One region of the Ferrimonas pelagia genome, then DNA from elsewhere that is predicted to be linked to it. Evidence: predicted binding sites of a transcription regulator. Region 1 holds the regulator's gene; each other region holds the start of a gene.
The links. Region 1 encodes MetJ, which represses methionine synthesis genes. Its sites were predicted from a motif close to TAGACGTCTAGACGTCTA; they were not measured.

Region 1 (2,272 bases):
GTGCGTAGGCCACGCAGGGTCAAATAGCTGTCGAGCGCGCCGCCGGTAAGGCCGAGGCAATTGGCCCACCAGTCCAGTTGCTCCACCAATTCGGCGGTGTTGGCCACCACCGCGCCGCCCACCACATCTGAGTGGCCGTTGATGTACTTGGTGGTGGAGTGGATAACAATGTCTGCACCCAAGGCCAGTGGCTGCTGCAGTACGGGAGATAAGAAGGTGTTGTCGACCACCACCAAGGCTTGTTTGGCTTTCGCCTTGGTCGCGATGGCCGCGATATCCACCAGACGCAACAGAGGATTGGACGGGGTTTCCAGCCACACCATCTTCGGGTTTTGTGCCAGCGCCGTATCCAGCGCGGCCTCATCGGTTTGATCCACCACCAGCAGTTCAAACTGACCCTTGGCCGCCAGCGACGTGAATAAGCGGTAGCTGCCGCCATAACAGTCATGGGGCACCAGGATCAGATCCCCCGCCTGCAACAAGGCCACCGCGGTGCTGATCGCCGCCATGCCGGTCGCCGTCACCACCGCGCCAGCTCCCCCCTCCAACTGAGCCAGCGCGTTCGCCAGCGTGCCGCGAGTCGGGTTGCCACTGCGGGCATAGTCGTACTGCCGGGGTTGGCCGAAGGCCTCAAAGGTATAACTGGTCGACAGGTAGATCGGGGGCACAACCGCACCATGCTGGGTGTCACTTTCTATCCCTTCACGGGCGGCGATGGTAGCGAACTGGCGCTGAGTCATCGAATGCATCCTCCAGACTGACGCAACAAAACGATTTTGTGATGGTTCATTAACTTAAACCGCCACAGTTCGGGCGTCAAGACGTTTAGCCGTCTAAACGTTTACAGGTTAAGACGGCAATCATTGACTCTCTCGGGCATGGGTTTAAAATTGGCCCCGTTATCAAGACTTATAGGTGCATCGATGAGTATCGAGTGGAACGGCGAATACATCAGCCCGTACGCAGAACACGGCAAGAAGAACGAACAGGTCAAGAAGATCACAGTGTCCATTCCGCTCAAGGTTCTGAAGATCCTCACCGACGAACGCACCCGTCGTCAGGTCAACAACCTGCGTCATGCCACCAACAGTGAGCTGCTGTGTGAGGCCTTCCTGCACGCGTATACCGGCCAGCCGCTGCCCGGCGATGATGATCTGCGCAAGGATCGCCCGGACAACGTCCCCGCCGCCGCGCGCGAAATGATGTTGGCGCTGGGGATCGACCCGGACCAGTTAGACGACTGAATGTCGTCACCAGGACAAAAAGCCTGCAGTCCGCAGGCTTTTTAGCGTAAAAAAGGCCCTCTCCATGAACCCAGTTCCAGGCATCGAGCTCCTTTTGGTCTGGCTGATCGTCTTCGCCGGTGCCATCGTACAGAGCGCGGTGGGGTTTGGCTTGGCCGTGGTGGTGGCGCCGCTGCTGTATCTGATCGATCCAGCTTGGGTACCGGGCCCCATCATCATGATGGGGTTGCTGATCTCGCTGTTTACCCTGCGTCGTATAGGGATCCGCCTAGAGATGGGCATATTGACACCCGCCCTGATCGGACGCATTCCCGGCGGTATTCTGGGCACCTGGTTGCTGGTTGTCGCGTCGACCCAGTGGCTCGGACTGGGGATCGGCATCATTGTACTCAGCGCCGTCTTTCTCACCCTCGCCAAGTGGCGCGTGCCGTTGACCAACGCCAACCTGTTTGGCGCCGGCTTTGTTTCCGGGATCTTTGCCGCCATCGCCGCCATCGGTGGGCCCCCGCTGGCGCTGCTGCTCAACAACAATCAATCCGCTGCCCAGATGCGCCACACCCTATCCGGCTTCTTCGTCTTCAGTGCCGCTCTATCTCTAGTGCTGCTGGCCATCGCCGGTAAGTTTGGCACCTCTGAGTTAGTACGCGGCGGGCTGTTGATCCCCCCTGCCTTGCTGGGCTTCTGGTTGGGCGACAAGATCGTCCAGCGGGTCGAGCCGGAGCAACTCAAGCACGCCACCCTGCTGCTTTGTGGTTTGGCCGGCAGCTTGCTCATGCTGCAATCCTCTCATCAACTCGTTACTTTCTGACCCCAAAAGAAAGTGAGTTCGGTTTAAGTCACACCCCCAAAGCAACAAACTCGATCCGCTTCACATTCTGTCGAGGCTGAAGCGTCATTGCCTTGCAGCACTGTGTCGAATCATCAATTCTGTCGGTATCTTACGCATGTTTGTTAACGCTAACCTTGGAGGTGGTTCGCCCCTCCAAAGTCGCATTCCGCGCTCCCTGGCAGGATAATAATGAAAAAAA
Region 2 (2,272 bases), on a different contig from region 1:
CAGTCCGGCGGGCACTTCCATCAAAGCCCCTTCAATCAAGCGGGCGATGAATGGGATCGCACCGACGGTCAAGGGAACGACGGCCGCCATGGTGCCGATACTGGTACCAACCAGAATCCGGGTGAACGGGATGATGGCAACCAACAATATAATGAAAGGCACCGAGCGTCCGGCGTTCACAACGATCCCCAGAGTTCGATTCACCACGGCGTTTTCCATCAACTGACCGGTCTTGGTCAAATGCAGGATCACGCCCAGCGGAATGCCAGCCAATGCGGCAATGAGGCCAGATAGAAAGACCATTTGCAGTGTTTGTAGCGTGGCGCCCCACAGCAGGGGGATCAGATCACTGGACATGGCCAAGTACCTCAACGTCAATATTGTGTTCAATTAAGTAGCTTTGGGTTTCTTTGATGGCGTTGGGTTGGCCGACTAATTCAGCCAACATCAAACCAAACTTGGTCCCGCCGACGTATTCCATCTGAGCACTGAGGATGTTCACATCGATGCCGAAGCGCTTTGCCGCTTGGGTGATCACCGGTGCATCGACGCTGTCGCCGCTGAAGCTAAGACGAACAACCGGTCTGCTGTTGTCAAATTGCGCATCATGCAGCGCCTCGCGGTAGCTGTCTGGCACATCTAGGTGCAGCGTCGAGCGGATAAAGCGACGAGCCAGCTCGGTTTTTGCGTTGGCAAAGAACGGACCGACCTCATCTTGCTCGATCAGATGGCCTTGATCGATAATGGCGACGCGATCGCAGATCTGCTTAACCACTTCCATTTCGTGGGTGATCAGCAAGATGGTCAGGCCCAGCTTTTGATTGATCTCTTTGAGCAGCTTAAGGATGGACTTGGTGGTCTCGGGGTCCAGCGCGGAGGTGGCTTCGTCACACAACAGCACCTTCGGGTTATTGGCCAGTGCTCGAGCGATGGCGACCCGCTGTTTCTGGCCGCCACTTAGGTTGGCCGGGTAGCTGTCGGATTTATCCGGAATGCCGACCAATGTGAGCAGCTCATTAACTCGCTGTGCGATGTCGGCTTTGCTCGCGCCTGCCAACTCTAATGGTAAGGCAATGTTTTGCGCTACAGTGCGGGAGGCCAGCAGATTAAAGTGCTGGAAGATCATCGCGGTTTGCTGTCGCTGCAGGCGCAATTCGGCCGGCTTAAGTTGAGTCAGATCGGTACCGTCGATGATCACTGCACCGCCGTCCGGACGCTCCAGCAGGTTGACGCAGCGGATCAGGGTACTTTTACCTGCGCCCGAACTGCCGATGATGCCGAAGATGGTGCCAGCCGGTACGTGCAGATCCGTCGGCTTCAGCGCTGGGATCACTCGATCCCCTTGGCGGAATGTCTTGTGGATGGCTTGTAGAGTGATCATACAGGTCGTTGCCTTTGATTATTGTTCTTGTGGGCCGTGGCCCGATGACCGCAGAGTAACTAGACGTCCAGAAGTCTGTCAATGGACATTTAGACATTTAGCCGTCCAAATGTGGCGTTTGCGCAATTGCTGAGCATATTTGCTCGGTATAAAGAAGATCGAGCCTTAGCGCGTAACCATTCCAGTCTTCTCATCTGTGACATGAGAATTTGAGAGCAGATGGTTTTTAGCGGTTTCATCGTGTCACTGCGTGCGCTTAGTTGGATAAAGCCCATGTGTAAGATATTGATGAAGAGTGTAAAAGAAAGGGTGTTGAGGCAATAGGAACGAGCGGTGAAGTGCCATAATGCCGGACGACAGTAATAGGAAGAGAGATAGCGATTGGTTAAATGCTGCGCAAACGGTTCGTGCGTCGGTAAATTGATGTTGCAAGGAAAAATACACGCCCTATAATGCGCTCCCTGTCGACGGGGCAATGCGAAACAAGATTCGCGTTGCTAGCGGTACACCGCTTACCGACGACACTGTTAATCCTTAATGAAATCAAGGGTTGACGGACACAAAATGATGTGTAGAATACGCATCTCGCTTCGGGAACGAAGTGTGCTCTTTAACAATTTGTCAGACAATCTGTGTGGGCACTCACGCAGGATTGAGAAATCATCATTTCTTAATGCCTACTGAGTGACTATACACGTCAATTTGATTCCACTTTTTAAAGTGGAGACGAAAAATCAGTATTCATTGAGTAGTTCAGCTTGCTGAACAAAATCAAATCTTTAATTGAAGAGTTTGATCATGGCTCAGATTGAACGCTGGCGGCAGGCCTAACACATGCAAGTCGAGCGGAAACGAAGAGTAGCTTGCTACTCTGGCGTCGAGCGGCGGACG
Region 3 (2,272 bases), on a different contig from region 1:
CTGCTTGCACATCTCGATCACTTGCTGATCGATCTCAACCTGCGTCACGTGCTCCACGCCAGGGTGGCGCAGCACCTCACGCAAGATCCCCCCGTCACCACCGCCAATGATCAACACGCGTTTGGCATTGCCGTGGGCAAACATCGGTACGTGGGTCAGCATCTCGTGATAAACGAACTCATCCGCCTCAGTGGTTTGGATCACCCCATCCAACGCCATCACCCGACCAAATCGTTTGTTTTTGAAAATGATCAGTTCCTGGTGCTCGGTCGGGGCGCGAAACAGCACCTCTTCCATCTCAAACTGCTGGCCGTAAGACGGGTACAGGGTTTCCAGGTAACGGGTATCACTCATGGCTTTTTTCTCCGCAAGCTGTGTTCAAACACAGAAATGGGGCCGCAAAACAGTGGCTGTCTCACAGCATGGTTCACAATGATGGAACCGAACAAAAAAAGTGCCGAATTGAGGGGAAGCGATGATCGCAATCATCGAGCAGGGGGAGGAACCGACAGGGACCGACTGAGGCACTGTGCCACCGCGTCAGGGATAACCACTGGATGCCGTGCAAGCGCTGCTTACACGGCTTACGCCTCGAGAACCATACCACCTCAATCCGACCAAAATCAGGCTAAAAATCCGCTAGCCCTTAGGCTAAGCCGCGCATTTATACCCACTTTGCCTAGCAAAATCCAGCGCTGTGGTTTCGGTCTACACTGTACCGAACCTGCATTTTACAGGCGAAGGTGTAACGTTTTGATCGACAGCACTGGCAAAAGCGTCAAAAATCCATAAAATAGCCGTCCAGATGTAGATGCTTCTACACGCCTTTCAGTATAGATAGACGAGAGAATTTCCTATGGCACGTCACCTGTTCACCTCTGAGTCGGTGTCCGAAGGTCATCCAGATAAAATTGCCGATCAGATCTCTGATGCGGTTTTGGATGCGATCCTGGCTCAAGATCCTAAGGCGCGCGTCGCCTGCGAAACTTATGTGAAGACCGGCATGGTTATGGTGGGTGGTGAAGTAACCACCTCGGCCTGGGTTGATATCGAAGAGATCACCCGTCAGACCGTTCGCGACATCGGCTACACCCATTCCGACATGGGCTTTGACGCCAACTCCTGTGCGGTGCTGTCCGCCATTGGTAAGCAATCGCCTGACATCAACCAAGGTGTTGATAAAGCCGATCCGCGTGAGCAGGGTGCCGGTGACCAAGGTTTGATGTTCGGTTACGCCAGCAATGAAACCGACGTGCTGATGCCAGCGCCGATCACCTACTCTCACCGTCTGGTGAAGCGTCAGGCCGAAGTGCGTAAAAACGGCACCCTGCCTTGGTTGCGCCCGGACGCCAAGTCCCAGGTGACCTTCGCCTACAACGCCGACGGTACCGTTGCCGGCATCGACGCGGTTGTGCTGTCCACCCAACACTGTGACACCGTATCCACTGCGGATCTGCGTGACGGCGTGATGGACACCATCATCAAGCCCGTGCTGCCACAAGAGTGGATCACCAAAGACACCAAGTTCCACATCAACCCAACCGGTCGCTTCGTGATCGGCGGTCCGATGGGTGACTGTGGCCTGACCGGTCGTAAGATCATCGTTGACACCTACGGCGGCATGGCCCGTCACGGTGGTGGCGCGTTCTCCGGTAAAGATCCATCAAAAGTGGATCGCTCTGCTGCCTACGCCACCCGTTACGTGGCGAAAAACATCGTCGCTGCTGGCCTGGCCGATCGCTGTGAGATCCAGGTTTCCTACGCCATCGGCGTAGCGGAGCCAACCTCCATCAGCATCGAGACCTTCGGCACCGGCAAGCTGTCTGAAGACAAGCTGATCGCTCTGGTCCGCAAGCACTTCGATCTGCGCCCTTACGGCCTGATCCAGATGCTGCACCTGGAGCGCCCGATCTACCAGCCGACCGCTTCCTACGGTCACTTCGGCCGCGTTGAGTTCCCATGGGAGCAAACCGACAAAGCCGAAGCACTGCGCGCCGACGCGGGCCTGTAAGCCCCGAACGCCGTAACAAAAAAGCCCGCGTCTCGATGAGACGCGGGCTTTTTTTGTCCCAAGCTCCGTCAACCGTTCGGGTTCACGCCGCGGCCTCGGCCAGATGACTGCGGTTACGTCGCACCAACCCCATCACCAGTGTAACCATGGTCAGATACACCACCGCAGAGCCCCCCACGACGCCATCCCAGCCCCAGTTCTGCCAGCACCACAACAGCCAGAAGCCGCCAAAACTGCCGCCCAGATAGTAATGCACTAAGT

Region 2: metN (methionine ABC transporter ATP-binding protein MetN) is a predicted target of MetJ. The motif match lies at 1,472-1,489, and genes of this name have one in related genera.
Region 3: metK (methionine adenosyltransferase) is a predicted target of MetJ. The motif match lies at 795-812, and genes of this name have one in related genera.

The regions. Positions count from the first base shown of each region.
Region 1 is NZ_BAABJZ010000105.1:101,387-103,658, forward strand. It holds gene metB (cystathionine gamma-synthase) at 1-740, opposite strand, end outside; gene metJ (met regulon transcriptional regulator MetJ) at 924-1,244, shown strand; gene ABEA08_RS20610 (sulfite exporter TauE/SafE family protein) at 1,309-2,052, shown strand; gene ABEA08_RS20615 (glycoside hydrolase family 3 C-terminal domain-containing protein) at 2,263-2,272, shown strand, end outside.
Region 2 is NZ_BAABJZ010000089.1:4-2,275, reverse strand. It holds gene ABEA08_RS14025 (methionine ABC transporter permease) at 1-357, opposite strand, end outside; gene metN (methionine ABC transporter ATP-binding protein MetN) at 347-1,381, opposite strand; partial or broken rRNA gene ABEA08_RS14015 (16S ribosomal RNA) at 2,162-2,272, shown strand, end outside.
Region 3 is NZ_BAABJZ010000006.1:58,238-60,509, reverse strand. It holds gene speE (polyamine aminopropyltransferase) at 1-354, opposite strand, end outside; gene metK (methionine adenosyltransferase) at 857-2,011, shown strand; gene ABEA08_RS02145 (MFS transporter) at 2,094-2,272, opposite strand, start outside.